Regions from separate parts of the Pantoea sp. GABEPS69 genome, predicted to be linked through region 3. Evidence: predicted binding sites of a transcription regulator. Region 3 holds the regulator's gene; each other region holds the start of a gene.
The links. Region 3 encodes LexA, which represses DNA repair genes until DNA is damaged. Its sites were predicted from a motif close to TNCTGTATGTACATACAGNA; they were not measured.

Region 1 (5,758 bases), on a different replicon from region 3:
CGTCGGTGGAATATGGTTCCTCTACTGGCAGGGCTTCCATATGTCTGTGGCCACCGGCACCGGGTTTATCGCCCTGGCCGGGGTGGCGGCGGAGTTTGGCGTGGTCATGCTGATGTACCTGCGTCATGCCATCGAAGCGCATCCGGAATTGTCCCGTAAGGAGGCGTTTACACCGGAAGGCCTTGATGAAGCCCTTTATCACGGTGCCGTGCTGCGTGTCCGGCCGAAAGCCATGACCGTGGCGGTGATAATTGCGGGTCTTCTGCCCATACTCTGGGGAACCGGCGCCGGTTCAGAGGTCATGAGCCGTATTGCGGCGCCGATGATTGGCGGGATGATCACTGCTCCCCTGCTGTCACTGTTCATTATTCCTGCCGCCTACAAATTAATCTGGCTGCGCAGACATAAAAAAAACGTGTCTTAATCCTGAAAGGGCACCCCGGGTGGGTTCCCTTCTGAACAAATTCGTGTGAACGACACGATTTATATCGCTAATTTACCGAGGTGAGTATGAATAAAGTGGTGTTAGTGGCTCTGGCTCTCGGCCTGTCACTGCCGGCAATCGCAAGTGAAAAAGTCATAGATATGTACAAGTCAGAACACTGTGGGTGCTGTTTCTTATGGGGCAAGGCGATGGAAAAAGACGGGTTTAAAGTGCGAACGCACGTCATGAACGATCAGGCGCTGTCAGCCCTGAAAGAAAAGTATTCTGTTCCGGCAGGACTACGCAGCTGTCATACAGCGGTTGCAGGCAAGCTGGTCATCGAAGGCCATGTCCCGGCGACGACGATACATCAGGCAATGCAGTCAGGTTCGGGCATTTACGGTCTCGCCACACCCGGCATGCCCGCAGGCAGTCCGGGAATGGAGATGGGCGACCGAAAAGAGGCTTACAATGTTATGGCCTTTGCCCCGGATGGAAGTCAGAACGTCTTCCAGAGAATCGAATAGACGCTGATAACGGGACGCCGGCATCATCCGGTCTGATGCCGGCATTATTCGTGGTAATCGCATCCGTGACATACTCTGTAGATATGAGACGCTCAGGTGTGCATAAGGAAAATTACTGTGAAAAATGATAATGCAGTGACACACGATCACCAGCCTGCTTCTGAACAGACGCGATCCGCAGACGCCAGTCAGTCAGTGCGTAAGGTAAGGGACCCCGTGTGCAGAATGTCCATCCTGCCGGAAAAGGCGCACAGCAGCATCAGATTCCATGACCATCAGTTTTACTTCTGCTCTGCCAGCTGCGAGAGCAAATTTTCAGCCCATCCCGATCATTATCTGAGCGGAAACGCCAATGAAGCCTCCCATCATCATGAAGCTAGCCCTGAAAGGGTAAAACCGTCATACCGGCAGAGTGAGAAAACGATGTCTGACGGCGTGTGGACATGTCCGATGCATCCGGAGATACGTCGCAGTGGTCCCGGAAGTTGCCCCGTTTGTGGAATGGCGCTGGAACCGCTTGTTGCCACAGCATCCACGGGCCAGGGTGATGAACTTCGCGACATGACCAGACGCTTCTGGCTGGGATTGCTGTTGACGTTACCGGTTCTGGTGCTCGAAATGGGATCCCATTTGTTTCCGCGAATGATGCAATTACTGCAGCCACAGTACAACGTCTGGCTGCAGTTGCTTCTGGCCACTCCGGTGGTGTTGTGGTGCGGATGGACATTCTTCTCGCGTGCCGGAGCCTCGCTACGTAACCGCTCGCTGAACATGTTTACTCTCGTTGCAATGGGCACGGGAGTAGCCTGGGTGTACAGCGTCATCGCCACGATCTTTCCCTCTCTTTTTCCTGCGTCCTTCAGGATCATGAATGGCCAGGTTGCCGTGTACTTTGAAGCGGCCTCCGTTATCACGGTGCTGGTCCTGCTGGGGCAGGTTCTTGAATTACGGGCAAGGGAACAAACGTCAGGCGCCATTACCGCGTTGCTGAACCTCGCCCCCAAAACAGCCAGACGTCTGGATCCTGATGGCCATGAGACGGATATCAAAGCAGAAGACGTCCTGCCTGGCGATAAACTCCGTATCAGGCCTGGAGAGAGTGTTCCGGTTGATGGCATCGTGCTCGAAGGCCGTACCACCGTGGATGAATCGATGGTAACCGGGGAATCAATGCCGGTTACCAAAACGGAAAATGACCGCGTTATCGGAGGGACCATAAATCAGACCGGTAGCCTCATCATGCAGGCGGAGAAAGTCGGTGATGAAACAATGCTGTCCCGTATTGTAAAGATGGTCGCTGATGCGCAACGCTCACGCGCGCCCATTCAGAGAATGGCTGACAGTGTCTCGGGATGGTTTGCTCCCCTGGTAATACTCATTGCAGCCGTCACGTTTGTGGTCTGGGCTGTCTGGGGGCCTGAACCCAGGGTAGCGCACGGTCTGATAGCCGCGGTTTCGGTCCTGATTATCGCTTGTCCCTGTGCGCTGGGACTGGCCACACCCATGTCGATAATGGTGGGGGTGGGCAAAGGGGCCCAGTCAGGGGTTTTAATCAAAAACGCTGAATCCCTGGAACGCCTTGAAAAAGTGAACACTCTGGTTGTCGATAAAACCGGCACGCTCACGGAAGGTGCGCCCTCGGTGACTGGTATAATCAGCCTGATACCGGGCGGCGAAGAGGCTCTGTTACGAGTGACGGCCGCCGTAGAAAAAGGATCACAGCATCCGCTGGGTATGGCAGTGGTCAACGCCGCACGTGAAAAAGGGATCACGGTACCGACAGTCAGTGATTTTAATGCCCCGTCAGGTAAAGGGGTCTCAGGGCATGTTGAAGGGCAACGGGTTATTATTGGTAATGAGCTGGCCATGCAGGATAACAGTATCGTTATTGATAACCAGAAGACCACTGCGGATGCCTTGCGCAGGGAAGGCGCAACCGTTATCTATGTGGCGAAAGACGGGCAGCTTGCCGGCCTGATCGCTATTTCGGATCCCCTTAAAGCAACCACGCCCGAGGCACTTAAGGCCTTACGTGGGGCGGGTATCCGTATTGTCATGCTGACAGGGGATAACCAGCTTACTGCTGAAGCCGTGGCGCATAAGCTCGGAATAGAAGAGGTCGAAGCCGGGGTTTTACCTGATGGTAAAAAAGCAGTGATTAGTCGGCTGAAAGCAACAGGCCATGTGGTGGCGATGGCGGGTGACGGCGTGAACGATGCACCTGCACTCGCGGCTGCTGACGTGGGGATTGCGATGGGTACGGGGACTGACGTGGCAATAGAGAGCGCCGGCATCACGCTTCTTAAAGGTGACCTGATGATGCTGAACAGGGCTCGCCATCTGTCCGAGATCACCATGAAAAATATCCGGCAGAATCTGTTTTTTGCCTTTATCTACAATGCCATCGGAGTGCCCGTGGCCGCAGGTCTGCTTTATCCGGCGTATGGCATATTGCTCTCGCCGGTAATTGCGGCAGCGGCTATGGCCCTTTCTTCCGTCAGTGTTATCGTTAATGCGTTACGTCTGAGAAGTATCAGGCTCGGCAAAGAAGGGCATTAATTAGTGCGCATTTGCTGACAGAAGGAGACCGTTATGAAAGTACCACTTATGCCGAGGTTGCAGTAGTCGAGCTCGCGGCATTTGTGCTTTTACGTTAGCACTGCTCACATCTGGTCGGCTACTGGGCTTATCTTTTACTGCTGATCCGGGGGGGATATTTCTTCCAGCGCCATCATTACGCGCTGGCTGAGGCTGTGATAAAGCCCGTAATTTGAGCTGAACACGTAAACCCGTTCCTGAAAATTCTGCGTCTTAATCTGGAACCATGTGGTGCCCATTTTTATTCCCAGCGCTTTTGCGCCAGCGCTGCGGGCGAGCACGCATCCATCATTGTTACTCAGCACCACCACAGGCTTCCCCCTCAGGTCGGGGCGGAATAAGGCTTCACAGCTGGCATAAAACGAATTTACGTCGGCAAGGCCAAACACAGGCATAGCTACCTCCGGCGTGCGCGCGTGCTGTTAAAAAACCATGTGACCACGCTGAGCAGCTGCAGCTCTTCAGGATAGATAATGGAATAAGACGGATTCATTGGCAGAAGTGCGAGCCGCGGGAACAGCTGAAGACGTTTGACTGTGAACTCACCATTTACCTCAGCAATAACGATATCCCCGTGGGTGGCTTCCTCTGCGCGATCAACCACCATGACGTCGCCATCACACAATCCCAGATCGCGCATACTGTGTCCGCTGGCACGTACGAAGAACGTTGATGCTCGTCGGCGTATGCAAAGCTCATTGAGATCGAGTTCTTTCTCCACGTAATCCTGAGCAGGGGAGGGGAAGCCAGCTGCGCAGGGCTCCGCATAGAGCGCTACGCGGACAGGCGGTGTGAAGACCGGTGGCCAGAGTAAGGTCAGGCCCTGTGCATAACGGCCCGGTTCATAATCCCGGCCCCCGGATGTACTGCCGTATAACGGTAATTGCGTTTGAACAGACCATAGAAATCCTCCTCTTAATTATACTGTTTATGCGCACAGCATTAATGAGGCAGTTTTATCTGGCAAGCAGAGCGAAACGGCTGCAGGCATTTAACCTGCTCATCTGTATGAAGGGTGACCGCTTTATTTCTTTTTGGCGCTGAACATTCACACACCATAAGCAAGTGGGGCAAATGTACGCAAGGCCCGGCGGTGTCTTGCATACCCTGCAGGGTAAACGATCAGGTTCTGATTCTGAGGTATGTGAGAACAAAAAAAGCAATGACTCGCCAGGGCGAGCCACTGAAAGACAGGAAGGTAACTTATACGGCGCATATACTGACGGTGAAATGTTACTTTTTAAGCCAGTTTTCCATCTGCTTTATCTCTTCTTTCTGAGCACTGATAATATTTTCAGCCATTTTTTTCATCTCAGGGTCTTTGCCATATTTGAGTTCTGTTTCAGCCATAGCGATCGCCCCCTTGTGATGCTCAATCATGCCTTTTGCAAAGGCCCTGTCGGCATCCTTGTCTTTTACCGCGTTCATCATGCCGTCATGCATCTGCTGCATACCAGACATGTAGTCCTTTGACGCCGGGGACATGTTCATGTCATGCGACATTTTCATATCCGGCTTCTGGGCCATAACGGCTGCCGGCAGGGCAAGCATCAACGCAGCCAGTGTCAGAGAAAATTTCTTCATGATTCGTTCCTTCTCAGCATCAGATAAAATCAGGGTTTCAGATCGTCATCAATTATCCCTCCACTCTTTTCGGAAGAGTCTACTGATGCAGATCAGAGAGTTGTCGTTACAGGTATAAGTCTGGAACAAAAAAGCATAAGCGCAAAGTCAGGCTGCTGGCAATTCCACCGTAAAGGTTATTAACTCGCCGTTCATCACAGCCTGTAACGAACCATTGTGTGCCTGCAGAATGGATCGCGTGATTGAGAGACCGAGCCCTGCACCGTCCGTATTATGCTGACGTGACGTATCTGCCCGGTAAAACCGGTCGAAAAGTCTTGTAATATTTTTATCAGTGATGACACGGGTGCGGTTCGATACGTGTATATAAGCCAGCGTTTCCCCCTGCTCTGCGCAAATCAGGATCTCATCGCCCTCTAAAGAATATTTTATTGCATTTGTTATGAGGTTACTCAGCGCCCGCCGAATCATCAGCCGGTCACCGGCAAAGCAGGCATCGCCCTCAAGATTAAGGGATTTTCCATTTTCAGCTGCCAGGGGTTCAAAATACTCAATCAGCTCGGTAATTTCAGTATGTGCCATGATTGTCTCCTTTTTGAGGGAGAGAAGGCCATTATCTGACTTA
Region 2 (5,758 bases), 510 kb from region 3:
TCTGAACTGACGACGGATATGCGCATAGGCGCCGGTGGCGAGCGCCACGCTTTTCAGGCTGCCGGTGGAGTTCGAGGGCAGGGTAATGCCGCGTCCCACCGACAGGCACTCAACCAGCATCCGCCAGCCCTGGCCGGCCATCTGCGGCCCGCCGATAATAAAATCGATCGGCACGAAAATATCGTTGCCGCGCGTCGGCCCGTTCTGGAACGGCACGTTGAGCGGGAAGTGGCGCTTGCCGATCTCCACGCCCGGCGTGCTGGTGGGGATGAGCGCGCAGGTAATGCCCAGCGATTCGGTATCGCCCAGCAGACGATCGGGATCGAACAGCTTAAAGGCCAGTCCCAGCACGGTCGCTACCGGCGCCAGCGTGATATAGCGCTTATTCCAGGTCAGGCGCATGCCGAGCACCTGCTTGCCCTGCCACTCGCCCATGCAGACCACGCCGGTATCAGGGATCGCACCGGCGTCGGAGCCCGCTTCCGGGCTGGTCAGCGCGAAGCAGGGGATCTCGTCGCCGCGCGCCAGACGCGGCAGATAGTGATTTTTCTGCTCGTCGGTGCCGTAATGCTGCAGCAGTTCGCCTGGCCCCAGCGAGTTAGGCACGCCGACGGTAATTGCCAGAATGCCGGAGACGCCTGCCAGCTTTTGCAGCACGCGTGCCTGCGCATAGGCGGAGAACTCGAGGCCGCCATACTCTTTCTTAATGATCATGGCGAAGAAACGCTGCTCTTTCAGATAGGCCCAGAGTTCCGGCGGCAGATCCGCCATCTCATGGGTGATGGCGAAATCGTTCGCCATGCGGCACGCCTCTTCCACCGGGCCATCGAGAAACGCCTGCTCGGCCGGTGTCAGGCGCGGCTGCGGATAGTTGTGCAGCTTCTGCCAGTCCGGCTTGCCCTGAAACAGGTCGCCCTCCCACCAGGTGGTGCCGGCGTCGATCGCCTCTTTTTCCGTGCGCGACATCGGCGGCATCACCTTTTGAAAGCGCTGCAGCGTCGGCTTTGAAAACAGCGAACGGCGCATCGAGGGGAGGTTAAGCGGCAGCAGAAGGATCGCCAGCGGCAGCAGCAGCCAGGGCGTCCAGATATGCGCCGCCGCCCAGGCAGCGGTCCACAACAGTAAAATCGCGCTGCTCGCCGCCAGAGAGACGCGGTGATAAAACAGGGCGCTGATTAACACCAGCGTCGCGAGGATCGACACAACCATCATAATCACGGCTCCGTAAGTAGTAAGAGGTCTGACCTGTTATGTGTAGAGGTGTATGCCACCTGCGTTCAATTAGCAATTTGTTTACATCGCAATTACAACCTTACTCACAAAATCGTTAAATCCGCTGTGGAGAGGAGGCGGGCTTTCGCGCGGCGCGCGCTTTGCGCCAACCCGCCATTCCGTTAAACTTGAAAAGTCACTCTTTTACTAACAAGGACATCCCTATGTACCAGGACATCATTCGCTCCGAGCTGAATGAAGCAGCGGACACGCTTAATACCTTCCTCAGCGACGAGGCGAATATTCACGCCATTCAGCGCGCGGCGGTGCTGTTGGCCGACAGCTTTAAAGCGGGCGGGAAAGTGCTCTCATGCGGCAACGGCGGCTCGCACTGTGACGCGATGCACTTCGCCGAAGAGCTGACCGGGCGCTATCGCGAGAACCGTCCGGGCTACCCGGCGATCGCCATCTCCGACGTCAGCCATCTCTCCTGCGTCAGCAACGATTTCGGCTACGACTACGTTTTCTCACGCTATATCGAAGCGGTGGGCCGTCCGGGCGACGTGCTGCTGGGGCTGTCGACCTCTGGCAACTCCGCCAATATCATTAAGGCGATCGAGGCGGCGCGCGCGCAGGACATGAAGGTCATCACCCTGACCGGCAAAGATGGCGGCAAAATGGCGGGCTCGGCGGATATCGAAATTCGCGTGCCGCACTTCGGCTACGCCGACCGCATTCAGGAGATCCACATCAAAGTGATCCATATCCTGATGCTGCTGATTGAAAAAGAGATGGTGAAGTAACGGTGCTGGCCGCCATCTTGCTGGCTGGCGGCTTTTCTGACTAAGGCGGTAGCTATGTGCGAATTGCTCGGGATGAGCGCTAACGTTCCAACCGATATCTGTTTTAGTTTTACCGGCCTGGTGCAGCGCGGCGGTGGAACCGGGCCGCATAAAGATGGCTGGGGCATCACCTTTTATGAAGACCGGGGCTGCCGCACCTTTAAAGATCCGCTGCCGAGCTATAACTCGCCTGTCGCGCGGCTGGTGCAGGAGTATCCCATCAAGTCCCATTCGGTGGTGGCACATATTCGCCAGGCGAACCGCGGGCCGGTCTCGCTGGAAAACACCCATCCCTTTACCCGCGAGCTGTGGGGACGCAACTGGACCTACGCGCATAATGGCCAGCTAAAAGGTTATCGGCAGCTGGAAACCGGCCACTTCCGTCCGGTCGGCGAAACCGACAGCGAGAAGGCGTTCTGCTGGCTGCTGCACAAGCTGGCGACGCGCTATCCGCGCACGCCCGCCAACTGGCCGGCAGTGTTTCGCTATGTGGCGGAACTGGCGGGCGAGCTGCGGCAGAAAGGGGTGTTCAATATGCTGCTGTCGGACGGGCGCTATCTGATGGCGTTCTGCTCGACCAATCTCTACTGGATTACGCGCCGCGCGCCCTTCGGCAAAGCACAGCTGCTCGATCAGGATGTCGAGATCGACTTCCAGCAGCACACCACCGCCAACGACGTGGTGACGGTGATTGCGACGCAGCCGCTAACGGCAAATGAAACCTGGCACCGCATCGTGCCAGGGGAGTGGGCGTTATTCTGCCTTGGAGAGCGCCAGAAATGATTTAGAGGCGGCTTCGGGATTGACGATCGCCGGGCTGCCGCTGTTCATCACATAGCTGCCGCTGGCGACGTTGACCGTCGGCGGCTGATGGTATTTCGCAAAGTACGCGTAGCCGGGCTGCAGCTCGCGCCAGAAGCTGGCGTAGGCGGAATAGCGATGGCGCTGCATGTTGGCGTCGGTCATGCGGAACGGGAAGATGCTGATGTTCACCTCTGACTGGCCGTTACGCAGCGCCGCGTTCACATAGGTGAAAATCTCGTCCATGTAGGCGTCGGTCATCGCGTAGCAGCCGATCGACTTACAGTCGCCGTGGATCATCAGATAGTTGCCGGTGTAGGCATGCTCGCGATCGTACTGGTTAGGAAAACCGACGTTGATAGCGCGATAAAAACGGCTGTCGGGCTTCAGCTGGTTGAGCCTCACGCTGTAAAAGCCTTCCGGGCTTTTAAAATCCCCTTCGCGGCGCTTCGGGCCGAGGCCGCCGGAGAAATTACAGATGCGATAGGTATCAAGCAGGCGAAATTCGTTGCCGATTTTGCCATAGAGCTCCAGCGTGCGTTCTTCCTTAAAAATCTGCAGATAGACCGGGGTACCGAGTAGCTGTTTCTTTAATTCTTTACTCACCGGCGTCGACACTGGCTGCGTCGGCTCGGGAGTCATTGCCATGCTGAGGGCTGGCATCAAAATCATCGCAAACAGAAGTGCGATTTTGCCCATGCTGTGTATACCTTGAGTGAAGAGAACGATGACGCGAGACGCGTCTCAGACTTGCATTATCGGAAAACTCCGCTACCGCAGCGCAACATTAGCATTGTCTGTTTTTTTATCAAGACGTCGCCAGGTAAATTCGCGTTTTCCTCAAGGTATGACGGCCAGAAATTTGTAAACTTTAGTGGCGACGGATGTTAAATCCGCTTTTCAGGCGCGCCTGACGCGGCGGCGCTTTGGCATCTGTACATCTATACAGTATCATAAGGCGTGACGGAAAGCGGATGGCGGGCAAGCGTGAAAATCATACATGTCGATATGGACTGCTTCTATGCAGCGGTGGAGATGCGCGACAATCCGTCGCTGCGCGATATCCCCATCGCCATTGGCGGCAGCCGCGAACGGCGCGGCGTGATCAGCACCGCCAACTATCCGGCGCGCAAATTCGGCGTACGCAGCGCGATGCCCACCGCCATGGCGCTGAAGCTCTGTCCGCATCTGAAGCTGCTGCCGGGGCGCTTCGACGCCTATAAAGAGGCGTCGCAGCAGATCCGCGAAATTTTCCTGCGCTATACCCCCTTGATCGAGCCGCTGTCGCTGGACGAAGCCTATCTCGACGTCACCGACAGCCCGCACTGCCACGGCTCCGCCACGCTGATCGCCCGCGAGATCCGCGGCACTATTCAGCGCGAGACGGGGCTGACCGCCTCGGCCGGCATCGCGCCGATTAAGTTCCTCGCGAAAATCGCCTCCGATCTCAACAAGCCCGACGGCCAGTACGTTATTACGCCGCAGGAGATGCCTGATTTTCTGCTGTCGCTTCCGCTGGCGAAGATCCCGGGCGTCGGCAAGGTGGCGACGAAAAAGCTCGAGGAGATGGGACTGCATACCTGCGCCGACGTGCAGAAAGCGGACGTGGCGCAGCTGCTCAAGCGCTTCGGCAAGTTTGGCCGCGTGCTGTGGGAGCGCAGCCACGGCATCGACGAGCGCGGCGTGGTGGTGGAGCGCGAACGCAAGTCCGTTGGCGTCGAGCGCACGCTGGCGGAAGATATTCACAGCTGGGAAGCCTGCCTGGAGATTATTGATTTTCTCTATGCGGAGCTGGAGCGCCGCCTGACGCAGGTTCGGCCCGACAGGCAAATCGCGCGGCAGGGCGTGAAGCTCAAGTTCAATGATTTCCAGCTGACGACGCAGGAGCATATCTGGCCGGAGCTGAACAAAGAGGATTTGATCGCGGTGGCGCGCAAAACCTGGGATGAGCGCCGCGCCGGACGCGGCGTGCGACTGGTGGGATTGCACGTTACGCTGCTCGATCCGCAGCTTGAGCGACAGCTGCTGCTGGGGTTGTAGTCAGACAGGGCACCTGAACTGAGCCTTACAGACCGCAAAGTGTTGGAAAAGCAGGTCGCCAGGCCTGAAGAGCAAAGCGTCCCGCAACAGGGATGTTGCGGGACGAGCGAGCATGGATGCGTAAAGCGACTTTGCGATCGGGCCTGGCGACCTGCGCAGACGCTAGTCTAACAGACGACGGCTCTTAAGGCGCCGGATAGGTGTAACGGCGGTGAATCGCCTCGATCCCTTCCAGAACTTCAGCATCCAGCGTCAGGTTGAAGCTGTCGATATTGATCTTCAGCTGCTCCATCGTTGTTGCGCCCAGCAGGGTGCTGGCGACGAACGGCTGCTGACGCACATAGGCCAGCGCCATCTGCGACGGATCCAGACGATGCTTCTGCGCCAGCGCCACATATTCCGCAATCGCCAGCTGCGACTGCTCGCCGCTGTAGCGCGTAAAGCGGCTGAACAGCGTGTTGCGCGCGCCGGCCGGTTTCGCGCCGTTCAGATACTTGCCGCTCAGGGTGCCGAAAGCGAGACTGGAGTAAGCCAGCAGCTCAACCCCTTCATGCTGGCTGATTTCCGCCAGGCCCACTTCAAAGCTGCGGTTCAGCAGGCTGTAGGGATTCTGAATGGTCACGATGCGCGGCAGCTCATGCTTCTCCGCCAGCTGCAGATAGCGCATCACGCCCCAGGCCGTTTCGTTCGACACGCCGATATAGCGAATTTTGCCGGCGCGCACCTGCTCGGTCAGCGCTTCCAGCGTCTCCAGCAGCGTGACGGGAATTGTGGTCTCGCTGTACTGATAGCCCAGCTTGCCGAAATAGTTGGTCTGGCGCTGTGGCCAGTGCAGCTGATAAAGGTCGAGGTAGTCGGTATTC
Region 3 (5,758 bases):
GCGTAGCTTCAGTACGCGCCACACCATCGCCAGCCCAACCGCCAGCGTGACATATTCCGCCAGCGCCGTGGCGCTCGCCGCTCCTGCCACGCCCCACTTCAGACCGAGCACCAGCCACAGGTCGAGCAGAATATTGACCGCGTTGCCCACCACCAGCAGCACAACCGGCGCGCGTGCATACTGCACGCCCAGCAGCCAGCCGAGGATCACCATGTTAGCCAGCGTCGCCGGCGCGCTGAGCCAGCGGATATCAATAAAGATCGCGGCCTGCTCCTGCACCTGCGGATCGCCGCCCGCCAGCCGACCTGTCAGCGCGCTGAGCGGCTCGCGCAGCAGGATAAACAGCAGGCCCGCCAGCAGCGCCATCAGTAGCGGCTGCGTCAGGGCGCGCGCCAGCGCCTGCGTATCGCGTGCGCCAAAGGCCTGCGCGGTGATGCCGGTGGTGCTCATGCGCAGAAAGAGTAAAAGCATAAAGACGAAGCTGGTCGCGGTCGCGCCAATCGCTACGCCGCCAAGGTAAACCGGACTGTCGAGATGGCCGATAACGGCGGTGTCCACTAGGCCAAGCAGCGGTACGGTGATATTGGAGAGGATCATCGGCAGCGCCAGCCGCCAGAGTTGTCGGTCGTCAGCAGAGAAGAGACGCATCAGCCGGTCCATGCCTGAAAACGTAAAAAGAAGCGAGGCGGCCCCGGCGCGACATTAGCCGCAGGAGGCGCGTGAAAAGATTATCGTACAGACGCCTGACGAAGGGATGCAGGCGTCTGAAGGCCAGCGGTCAGAGCCACTCGCCGTTGCGCACCACGCCTACCGCCAGACCTTCGACGGTCAGCGACTGCGTGCGGGTGTCGACGATAATCGGCTCGAAGTCGTTGTTTTCCGGCAGCAGATGAACCACGGTGCCCTGCTTTTTCCAGCGCTTTACCGTGACTTCGTCATCGATGCGCGCCACGACGACCTGACCGTTACGCACATCCTGCGTTTTATGCACAGCCAGCAGATCGCCATCCATAATGCCGATATCTTTCATCGACATACCGGCGACGCGCAGCAGGAAGTCAGCAGAGGGCTTAAACAGGTCGGGATCGACTTTGTAGTGCGTTTCAATATGTTCCTGCGCCAGTAGCGGCTCGCCGGCGGCGACGCGGCCGATTAGCGGCAGTCCGTTGGACTCTTCCTCTTCCATCAGCAGGCGAATGCCGCGTGATGCGCCGGAAACGATCTCGATAACACCTTTACGCGCCAGCGCTTTAAGGTGCTCTTCGGCGGCGTTGGGGGAACGGAACCCCAGCTGCGAGGCGATCTCCGCACGCGTTGGCGGCATGCCCGTCTGGTTGATATGGTCGCGAATCAGGTCATAAACCTGTTGCTGCCTGGTGGTTAATGCTTTCATCCCGCCCCCTGGTTGTTTATACAGTCGCTGTGAGTATATACAGGTATTGGCGAAATGAAAACCAAAACCCAGGGAAATAACAGCCGTTTGGGCAATTCTGGAAAGGCTATCGCAAATGGGTCCAGAGCAGCGCGATCCAGACAAACAGCGCCAGTATGATAGCGAGCAAGACGGCGGCGGAACCCATATCTTTCGCCCGCCCCGCCAGCGGATGCCGCTCCTGGCCGATGCGGTCGACCACCGCCTCAATGGCGCTGTTAAGGATCTCGACGATGATCACCAGCACCACCGATCCGATCATCAGGATGCGCGCGACGGAGTCGACATCCAGCCAGCAGGCGATGACGATGGCGACGATGGCGGCCGTGGCTTCCTGACGAAACGCGGCCTCATGCTGCCAGGCGGCGCGTAGCCCCTGCCACGAGTAGCCTGCCGCTTTCACTATCCTGAGTAAACCGGTGGTATTACTTGCCATTGCGAGGGAACCCTTTTAGTTGTTTGACGTCAATGTCTGGGCCAGGTGCGTTTGGCACCACCACAGATCTTCGCAGCACTTTCTGATATGCTTGCGGCGCTTTGCTAACAAGAGGCTTCATGTTGTCTATGTCAGGTTGGCGTAAACTTTATTATAAATTGTTGAATTTACCACTTTCCATTCTGGTAAAAACGAAGGCTATTCCGGGCGATCCCGTCTCCGAACATGGACTCGATCCGACGCGGCCGATTATGTACGTGCTGCCATACGATTCCAAGGCGGATTTGCTGACGCTGCGCCAGCAGTGTCTGAAGCATAATTTGCCCGATCCGCTGTCGCCGCTGGAAATCGACGGCGCGCTGCTGCCGCGCCACGTGTTTATCCACGATGGCCCGCGCGTATTCCCCCATTTCGGGCCGAATACGGAATCGGTGAAAATTTTCCACGAGTATCTCGATCTGCACCGCAACAATCCTCAGCTCGATATCCAGATGCTGCCGGTCTCGGTGATGTTCGGGCGCGCGCCTGGCCGCGAGGTTCAGGGCGACGATACGCCGCACCTGCGCGAGCTTAACGGGGTTGAGAAGTTCTTCGCTATCATCTGGCACGGCCGCGACAGCTTTGTGCGCTTTTCCCCCACGGTTTCGCTGCGCTGGATGGCGACGCAGCACGGCACCGATAAATCGATCGCGCAGAAACTGGCGCGCGTGGCGCGCATTCATTTCGCACGCCAGCGTTTAGCCGCGGTCGGCCCGCGTCTGCCGGCGCGTCAGGATCTCTTCAACAAGCTGCTGCAGTCCAAGGCGATTGAAAAAGCGGTGGAAGAAGAGGCGCGCAGTAAAAAGCTTTCCCATGAGAAGGCGCAGCAGAACGCCGTCGAGATGATGGAAGAGATCGCCGCCGACTTCTCCTATGAAGCGATCCGCGTCACCGATCGCGTGATGGGCTGGCTGTGGAGCCGTCTCTATCAGGGCATCAACGTCAACGGCGGCGAACGCGTGCGCCAGCTGGCGGAAGATGGCCATGAGATCGTCTATGTACCCTGCCACCGCAGCCACATGGATTATCTGCTGCTCTCCTACGTGCTTTATCACCAGGGTCTGGTGCCGCCGCATATCGCCGCAGGCATCAACCTGAACTTCTGGCCAGCCGGCCCGATTTTCCGCCGTCTGGGCGCATTCTTTATTCGCCGCACCTTCAAAGGCAACAAACTCTACGCCACCGTGTTCCGCGAATATCTCGGCGAGCTGTTCAGTCGCGGCTACTCGGTCGAGTATTTTGTTGAAGGTGGGCGCTCACGTACCGGCCGTTTGCTCGATCCGAAAACCGGCACGCTGGCGATGACGCTACAGGCGATGCTGCGCGGCGGCAAGCGACCGATTACGCTGGTGCCAATCTATATCGGCTATGAGCACGTTATGGAAGTGGGCACTTACGCCAAAGAGCTGCGCGGCGCGGCGAAAGAGAAAGAAGGCTTTATGCAGATGGTGCGCGGCCTGCGTAAGCTGCGCAATCTGGGCCAGGGCTACGTTAACTTCGGCGAACCGCTGCCGCTGGTGAACTACCTCAACAAGCAGGTGCCGGAGTGGCGCGACGCCATCGATCCGATTGAACCGCAGCGTCCCAGCTGGCTGACGCCGACTGTAAACGATATCGCGGCGCGTCTGATGGTGCGCATCAACGAAGCGGGCGCCGCCAACGCCATGAACCTGTGCGTGACCGCGCTGCTCGCCTCGCGTCAGCGTTCGCTAACTCGCGAGCAGCTGATCGAGCAGCTTGAGTGCTATACCGAACTGCTGCGCAACGTGCCCTATTCGCCGGAATCGACGGTGCCGCCGCTTTCAGCGGAAGCGCTGCTGAACCATGCCATGAGCATGAATAAGTTCGAAACCGAGCAGGACAATATCGGCGACATCATCATTCTGCCGCGCGAGCAGGCGGTGCTGATGACCTATTACCGCAACAATATTCACCATATGCTGGTGATGCCGTCGCTGATCGCCGCGATTATTCAGCAGCACCCGAACCTGAGCGAAGCCGAACTGCTGCGCCAGGTGCGTCTGATTTACCCGATGCTGAAAAGCGAGCTATTTCTGCGCTGGGAAATCGACGCGCTGCCGGCGCTGCTGAGCGCCCTCTGTCAGGAGCTGGCGCGTCAGGGGCTGATTACTCTGCAGGATGGACAGCTGCGCCACACCGCCGCGCGTTATCGCACGCTGCAGCTGCTGGCCGCCGGCATCCGCGAGACCCTGCAGCGTTTCGCCATCACCTTCTCGATCCTCAGCGCGAAGCCGACCATCAACCGCGGCACGCTGGAGAAAGAGAGCCGTATGCTGGCGCAGCGTCTTTCGGTGCTGCACGGCATTAATGCGCCGGAGTTTTTCGATAAGGCGGTGTTTACCACGCTGGTGCTGACGCTGCGCGATGAGGGTTATATCAGCGACACTGGCGACGCTGACGTCGAGCGTACGCAGGCTACCTGGCATATTCTGGCCGATTTGGTGACCAGCGATGTGCGGCTGACTATCGAAAGCGCGGTGGCGCACGAGTAGCCCGCCGCGGACAGCAAAAACCAAGGGCGACAGAGATGTCGCCCTTTTTTTCAGGCAGCTCCACGGGTTGATAAGCGGGAGAGAGGGACCGAAGAGCAAAGCGTCCTGCGACAAGGATAAAAACGTCGGGAACGTTTTTGAACAACGCAACGCGTTGGCCCGTTTACGGGTGCCCTTCAGGGATGAGGGGCATATACGCGCGGGCCGAGCCGGCAGGGATGCCGCTTTTTGCGTCTTTGCGATCGGGCCCTCTCTCCCGCGCTGGCACCTTGCCAGCAGACGCAAAAGGCGACAAATTTGTCGCCTTTTTGCTGTTAAAAAAGCTGGCTAAACGGCGGCGTATTCAGCACTACGCCAATAAACACCACCAGGCCGACATAGTTGTTATTAAGAAACCCCTGGAAGCAGGCGTCGCGCTCGCGGCGAACGATCAGCTTTTGCTGGTAGAGAAACAGCGCGGCGGCGCCGAGCAGCGACCAGTAAAAGAAAGCGTTAAGCTGCATCAGCAGTCCCACCAGCGCCAACAGACCCAGCGTTGCGAGCTGCAGCAGGCCGATAATCAGCTTGTCGTAGCGACCAAACAAAATCGCCGTCGATTTGACGCCGATCTTGATATCGTCATCGCGATCCACCATGGCGTACTGCGTATCATAGGCGACGGTCCAGCAGATGTTTGCCAGGAACACCAGCCAGCATTCTAATGGTAAGGACTCACTAACCGCAGCCCAGGCCATGGGAATAGCCCAGCCGAACGCCGCGCCTAACACCACCTGTGGCAGATGGGTATAGCGCTTCATAAAGGGATAGCACCAGGCCAGCGCCAGCCCGCCGAGCGAAAGCAGAATCGTCATCAGGTTCATGGTGAGCACCAGCGCGAACGCCAGCAAGCCCAGCAGCACAAACAGGATTTTCGCCTCTTTCTCGCTGACCGCGCCGCTGGGCAGCGGACGGCCGGCGGTACGCTTCACGAAGCCGTCGACCTTGCGGTCGGCGAAATCGTTAATCACGCAGCCCGCCGCGCGCATCACAAACACGCCGAGCACAAACACCACCAGCACCGACAGCGGCGGCACGCCCATATCCGACAGCCAGAGCGCCCACAGCGTCGGCCACAGCAGCAGTAGCGTGCCGATCGGTTTATCAATACGCATCAGGCGGCTATAGGCCTGAAACTTACTCATCTGTACGCTTTTTTCCACGTTTAATCGTCCTCAGGCCAGGTCGCGATAGAGCGGCGAGGCGGGTAAAAACAGTTCGGTCAGCAGCAGCGGCTTGCCCGACAGCCGCAGGCGCGAGCGGCGTCCCCAGAGCGCGCCGACGCTGCCCGGTTCGATAAAG
Region 4 (5,758 bases), 520 kb from region 3:
GCGCCGAGGCCGAACGGAATCAGCGGCGCGATAAAGTCAGAGACCTGGAAAAAGGTGCGTTTGGTGCGGCGCGCGAAGATCAGCATCACCACGATAACGCCGATCAGACCGCCGTGGAACGACATGCCGCCATCCCAGACTTTGAACAGATAGAGCGGATTGTCCAGAAACAGCGGCAGGTTATAGAAGAGCACGTAGCCGATGCGGCCGCCGAGGAAGACGCCGAGGAAGCCAGCATAGAGCAGGTTTTCAACCTCCTCTTTTTTCCAGCCGCTGCCGGGTTTGTTGGCGCGGCGCACCGCCAGCCACATGGCAAAAATAAAGCCGACGAGGTACATCAGTCCGTACCAGTGCAGCGAAACCGGTCCGATAGAGAAGATCACCGGATCGAACTGCGGAAATGCGATATAGCCGTTATTCATCATTCACCATTCAATTTTCAGCCCTGAAAAAGGGGCGCCAGGCGGATATGTTAAAGGCTGCGCATGATAGCACAGCCTGCTTTTTTACAGAGCAGCGTAAATGTAAACGAGGATAACGCCTAGCGCCCGCCGCGGATCAGGCCACCCAGCCCGCGCCGCTCCATAAAGGCGGCGACCAGATGGCGGACCTCCGACGCGGTGTGCGCGCTCAGACCTTGCTCGCTCAGCTTTTGCGTCTCTTCTTTATCCAGATGGCGCAGCAGATATTTTACGCGCGGTACGTTCTTGCCGTTCATGCTGAGATGGTGATAGCCAAGCCCCACCAGCAGCGCGACGCACATCGGATCGCCCGCCATTTCACCACAAAGACAGAGTTCGAGATTCGCCAGACGGGCTTCGGTGGCGATCGCCTGCAGCGCGCGCAGCATCGCGGGATGCAGCGGATCGTAAAGGTTGGCGACGCGCGTGTTGTTGCGATCCACCGCCATCAAATACTGGGTCAGATCGTTGGTGCCGACCGAAACGAAATCGACGCGCGACTGCAGCTGCGGGATCATAAACAGCATCGACGGCACTTCGATCATCACGCCGATGCGCGGTTTGGGGATCACGTAGCCCAGCATCTCTTCCACTTCGCGTCCGGCGCGCTGGATCAGCCGCACCGCGTCGTCGATCTCGTCGATATGGCTGATCATCGGCAGCAGAATGCTGAGGTTGCCTGAGGCGACGTTGGCGCGCAGCATTGCGCGCACCTGCACCAGAAAAATTTCCGGCTGATCGAGCGTCAGGCGAATGCCGCGCCAGCCGAGGCAGGGATTCTCTTCGCTGATTGGCATATATGGCAGCTGTTTATCGGCGCCGACGTCCAGCGTGCGCAGCGTGACCGGCTTGTTGTGAAACAGCTGCAGCATGCCCTGATACTGCGCCACCTGCTCCTCTTCGGACGGGAAGCCGTTCTGCAGCATAAAGGGAATTTCGGTGCGGTAGAGGCCGATGCCGTCTACCCAGCTGTCGAGCGTCTGTTCATGCTCCGGGCTGAGGCCAGCGTTAAGCATCACCTGGATGCGCTCGCCGCTTTTCAGCTCGCCCGGCTGATCGACCACCCCTTCCGCCATTTTGCTCAGCGCGTTCTCTTCGCTGATCAGGCGCTGATACTCCTGCACCAGCACCGGTTCGGGATCGATTAACAACTCGCCGCGGTAGCCGTCGACGATCAGCAGACGTTTATTGAGCTGCGCAGGCAGGATATCGGCGCCCATCACCGTGGGAATGCCCATGGCGCGCGTCAGGATCGCGGCGTGCGAGTTCGCGGCGCCGTCGCGCACCACGATGCCCGCCAGCCGCTCGTGCGGCAGCTCCGCCAGCGTGGTGGCGGTGAGCTCGTCGGCCACCAGCACAAAACGTTCCGGCCAGGCATTGGTACCGACCAGCGAGTCATCGAGATGAAACAGCAGGCGCTGGCCCAGCACGCGCAGATCGCCCGCGCGCTCGCGCAGGTAGCTGTCGCTCAGGCTAGCAAACTGGGCGGCGAATTTTTCGATGACCTTTTTGACCGCCCATTCGGCGACCGATCCCTGCTCGATCTCGTCAAACAGATCTTTTTTCAGGCGGGCATCGGTCAACAGGTGGGAGTAAAGATCGAAGATCGCCGCGCTCTCTTTCTGCACGCCGGCGGCGAAACGTTTGCTGAAGCGGCGGAATTCGCTGGCGGCTTCGCTCATCGCCAGCACCAGGCGTTCGCGTTCGCGCTGCACATCGAGCGTCGAGGCGGCGGAGACCTGATCCAGCAGCGGCTGCGTTTCGTCGACCCAGCCCGGGGCGACGGCGACGCCTGGCGCGGCGGCGATAGCGCGCACCCGCGTCTGGCGGAACTGGCCGAACAGCTGGCCGAGCTGCGACTGCGACAGTAGGGTCGCCATCTGCGTCGCCAGCGTGACCAGGAAGGACTCTTCGCTCTCGTCGAACTGTCGGTGTTCGCGCTGCTGCACCACCAGCACGCCCAGCAGCTGCCGGCGGCTGATGATCGGCACGCCAAGGAAGGAGCGATAGCGCTCTTCTTTAACGGCGGGAATATATTTGAAGCTGGGGTGGCTTTGCGCATCCGCAAGGTTGATGGGTTCGGCGAGCCGCCCCACCAGGCCGACGATCCCTTCGTCGAACGCCAGCGTAACGGTGCGCCCGCGCGGTTTTTTCAGGCCGCGCGTGGCCATCAGGTAGTAGCAATGGTGATCGTGATCCGCGAGATAAACAGAGCACACTTCCGTGTCCATCGCCAGGCAGATCTCATTGACCAGGATGTCGAGCGCGTCGTTAAGCCGCGGCGCGCCCGCCACCTTTTCTACTATTTCGCGCAACTGAGTGAGCATAAGGGCGTGGCCTATCCTCTTTTCCGTCGATGGGCTGGCGCGCTGCGCTGCTGCCCCGCACTCTCCTGCATCGACATTACCACGCCAGCGAATTCCTTCATCACGCGACGATAGACGTCGCGTTTAAAGGAGACAACCTGACGCACCGGATACCAGAAGCTCACCCAGCGCCAGCCGTCGAACTCCGGCGTGCTGCTGTGTTGCACATTGATATCCGCGTCACTGCTCATCAACTGCAGAAGAAACCACTTTTGTTTCTGGCCGATACACACCGGCTTTGTGTCCCAACGCACCAAACGTTTTGGCAATTTGTAGCGCAACCAGTTTCGGGTAGATGCAAGTATTCGAACATCTTTACGGTGTAAACCAACTTCTTCGAACAGTTCGCGATACATCGCCTGTTCGGCGGTTTCACCCGGATTGATGCCTCCCTGAGGAAACTGCCAGGAGTGCTGTCCAAAGCGCCTGGCCCACAACACTTGTCCTTGCCTGTTACAGATTACGATACCAACATTCGGGCGGTAGCCATCATCATCGATCACTGGACTACCTCAAAGCTAAATTTGAATAGCCTGATTGTTTCACACTCCTTACAGGCGGTAAACCACTGGATTGCCGGGAAGAACGCGGCACCACACCTGGATAACTCACAGCATTGGCCAGAGTTATAAACAATTAAGGCGGCAAAGAGGCGATCTTATTCACGTTTTCTGTGGATAGCTTTGTGCAGAACACGGGAATTAGCTGAATAAACTTTTGCGTCCCTTATCAGCCCCGCATAGTGAAAAATGATTTTTATAGTTTAAAAACAGCAAATTAATCGACTCTTATTCAGAATAAAAACAGCCACATTTGCGGTGGAAGGCGCGAAAGCGTTTTAGCTGGTTAAAGATCAAGCGACGTCGTTTTTATCCACAGACAATGCAGTAAACTTGCTCACCACTGGATAAAAAAGCGCCTTTTTCACTAAAGTCAAGGCTGTAAATGGAACCAGTAGCGCGAGTGCAGCGGGGTTATCCCACCGATCTGTGGATAACTCAGGCGAAGATCCTGTTCATTATTGCCGTCAGTCCGGGATAACCTTGTACGGCTGTGGCAAGCCGGCACGGCGCGTAATTAAAAAAGCATGCGGAATCATGCTATTATCAGCGCCCTTTCTCCTGACGCCGCTGTGGGAAAAGTTTGCAGGAGAAAAGTTGTCTATTTTTTAACCAACAGAGTATTCGTTATGTTCCAGCTGCCTACCCCGCCCGAAAATGAAGCCGTTCTCCTGGCGCGCGCCCATGCGCTGGCGGGCCAGTCGCTGGCGGCCCTGGCCGAGCAGGCCAGCCTGCCGATGCCGGCCGATCTGAAACGCGATAAAGGCTGGGTCGGCATGCTGCTGGAGCGTTATCTGGGCGCCAGCGCAGGCAGTAAGGCGGAGCAGGATTTCGCCCATCTCGGCATTGAACTCAAAACCATCCCTGTCGACGCGCAGGGCAAACCGCTGGAAACCACCTTTGTCTGCGTGGCGCCGCTGACCGGCAACAGCGGCGTGACTTGGGAGACGAGCCACGTGCGCCATAAACTGGCGCGCGTGCTGTGGATCCCGGTGGAGGGCGATCGCGCCATTCCTCTCGCCCAGCGTCGCGTCGGCGCGCCGCTGCTGTGGAGCCCGAGCGAAGAGGAAGATCGCATGCTGCGCCAGGACTGGGAGGAGCTGATGGATATGATCGTGCTGGGCCAGGTTGAACGCATTACCGCGCGCCACGGCGCCTGGCTGCAGATCCGGCCGAAAGCCGCCAACAGCAGGGCGTTGACCGAAGGCATCGGCGAACACGGCGAGCCGATTATGACGCTGCCGCGCGGTTTTTACCTGAAAAAGAGCTTCACCGCGCCGCTGCTGGCGCGTCATTTTTTACTGTAAGTTCATCAAAGCGGATGCGTATAATCGCCGTTTACTTTTCGTTTAAGATTGAGTGTGCGCATGTTTGAGTGGATAACCGATCCCAACGCCTGGCTGGCGCTGGGCACGCTGACCATCCTCGAAGTGGTTCTGGGTATTGATAATATTATTTTCCTGTCGCTGGTGGTGGCGAAACTGCCTAAACATCAGCAGGCCAGCGCGCGTCGTCTCGGCCTGATGGGCGCCATGCTGATGCGTCTCGCCCTGCTGGCCTCTATCGCCTGGGTCGCACGTCTGACCCATCCGCTGTTTACCCTGCTCGATCACGCCTTCTCCTGGCGCGATCTGATCCTGCTTGGCGGCGGTCTGTTTCTGCTGTGGAAATCGAGCATGGAGATCCATGAAACCATCGAAGGCGGCGAAGAGGAGCACAAGACCAACGTGCACTCCTTTTTCGGCGCTATCGTGCAAATCATGCTGCTGGATATCATCTTTAGCCTGGACTCGGTGATTACCGCCGTCGGCCTTTCCGATCATCTCTTTATTATGATGGCGGCGGTAGTGATCGCCGTGCTGATGATGATGTTCGCCGCGCGCGCCATCGGCGAGTTTGTCGATCGCCATCCTTCGATCAAAATGCTCGCCCTCTCTTTTCTGATTCTGGTGGGTTTTACCCTGATTCTGGAGAGTTTCGCGGTGCATGTACCAAAAGGTTACATTTATTTCGCCATGTTCTTCTCGATGGCCGTCGAGTGTCTGAACCTGATGCGCGCTAAGAAAAGCGCGGCGTAAGATGTCAAGGGCGGCCTCAGGTCGCCCTTTTATTTTCAGATTCATGCGATAACGCAAAGCGCCAAAACCATTTATTACTACACTTTTTGCAGTTGATGCTGCGTGGCTTCTGACGGGGCGATGCGGTCCACTGGCTGACGGGAGTGAGAGGAATAAGCGTGATGAGAGAGTTGGCAGGCGTAGCAGTGTTGATTTTTGCCGCCGTGACACTGAGCGGATGCAGTTCAGATTATGTAATGGCAACGAAAAACGGCCAGATGATTATGACGGAAGGCAAGCCGACCATCGATAAA

Region 1: a site for LexA is predicted at 4,472-4,491, ahead of umuD (translesion error-prone DNA polymerase V autoproteolytic subunit). Genes of this name have one in related genera too.
Region 2: a site for LexA is predicted at 3,787-3,806, ahead of dinB (DNA polymerase IV). Genes of this name have one in related genera too.
Region 4: a site for LexA is predicted at 3,765-3,784, ahead of mutH (DNA mismatch repair endonuclease MutH). Genes of this name have one in related genera too.

The regions. Positions count from the first base shown of each region.
Region 1 covers NZ_CP118622.1:49,130-54,887, forward strand. The annotation lists gene silA (Cu(+)/Ag(+) efflux RND transporter permease subunit SilA) at 1-424, shown strand, start outside; gene PVE98_RS24060 (DUF411 domain-containing protein) at 511-951, shown strand; gene silP (Ag(+)-translocating P-type ATPase SilP) at 1,069-3,510, shown strand; partial or broken gene PVE98_RS24070 (DNA polymerase V subunit UmuC) at 3,660-3,938, opposite strand; gene umuD (translesion error-prone DNA polymerase V autoproteolytic subunit) at 3,947-4,369, opposite strand; gene PVE98_RS24080 (DUF305 domain-containing protein) at 4,783-5,133, opposite strand; gene PVE98_RS24085 (heavy metal sensor histidine kinase) at 5,281-5,758, opposite strand, start outside.
Region 2 covers NZ_CP118618.1:3,222,722-3,228,479, reverse strand. The annotation lists gene fadE (acyl-CoA dehydrogenase FadE) at 1-1,212, opposite strand, end outside; gene lpcA (D-sedoheptulose 7-phosphate isomerase) at 1,437-2,015, shown strand; gene PVE98_RS15815 (class II glutamine amidotransferase) at 2,070-2,837, shown strand; gene dpaA (peptidoglycan meso-diaminopimelic acid protein amidase) at 2,808-3,554, opposite strand; gene dinB (DNA polymerase IV) at 3,864-4,895, shown strand; gene PVE98_RS15800 (NADP(H)-dependent aldo-keto reductase) at 5,080-5,758, opposite strand, start outside.
Region 3 covers NZ_CP118618.1:3,735,566-3,741,323, forward strand. The annotation lists gene dinF (MATE family efflux transporter DinF) at 1-648, opposite strand, end outside; gene lexA (transcriptional repressor LexA) at 779-1,393, opposite strand; gene PVE98_RS18200 (diacylglycerol kinase) at 1,500-1,868, opposite strand; gene plsB (glycerol-3-phosphate 1-O-acyltransferase PlsB) at 1,997-4,420, shown strand; gene ubiA (4-hydroxybenzoate octaprenyltransferase) at 4,735-5,601, opposite strand; gene ubiC (chorismate lyase) at 5,632-5,758, opposite strand, start outside.
Region 4 covers NZ_CP118618.1:3,216,375-3,222,132, forward strand. The annotation lists gene lgt (prolipoprotein diacylglyceryl transferase) at 1-422, opposite strand, end outside; gene ptsP (phosphoenolpyruvate--protein phosphotransferase) at 542-2,788, opposite strand; gene rppH (RNA pyrophosphohydrolase) at 2,800-3,330, opposite strand; gene mutH (DNA mismatch repair endonuclease MutH) at 4,017-4,694, shown strand; gene PVE98_RS15790 (TerC family protein) at 4,755-5,465, shown strand; gene PVE98_RS15795 (YgdI/YgdR family lipoprotein) at 5,627-5,758, shown strand, end outside.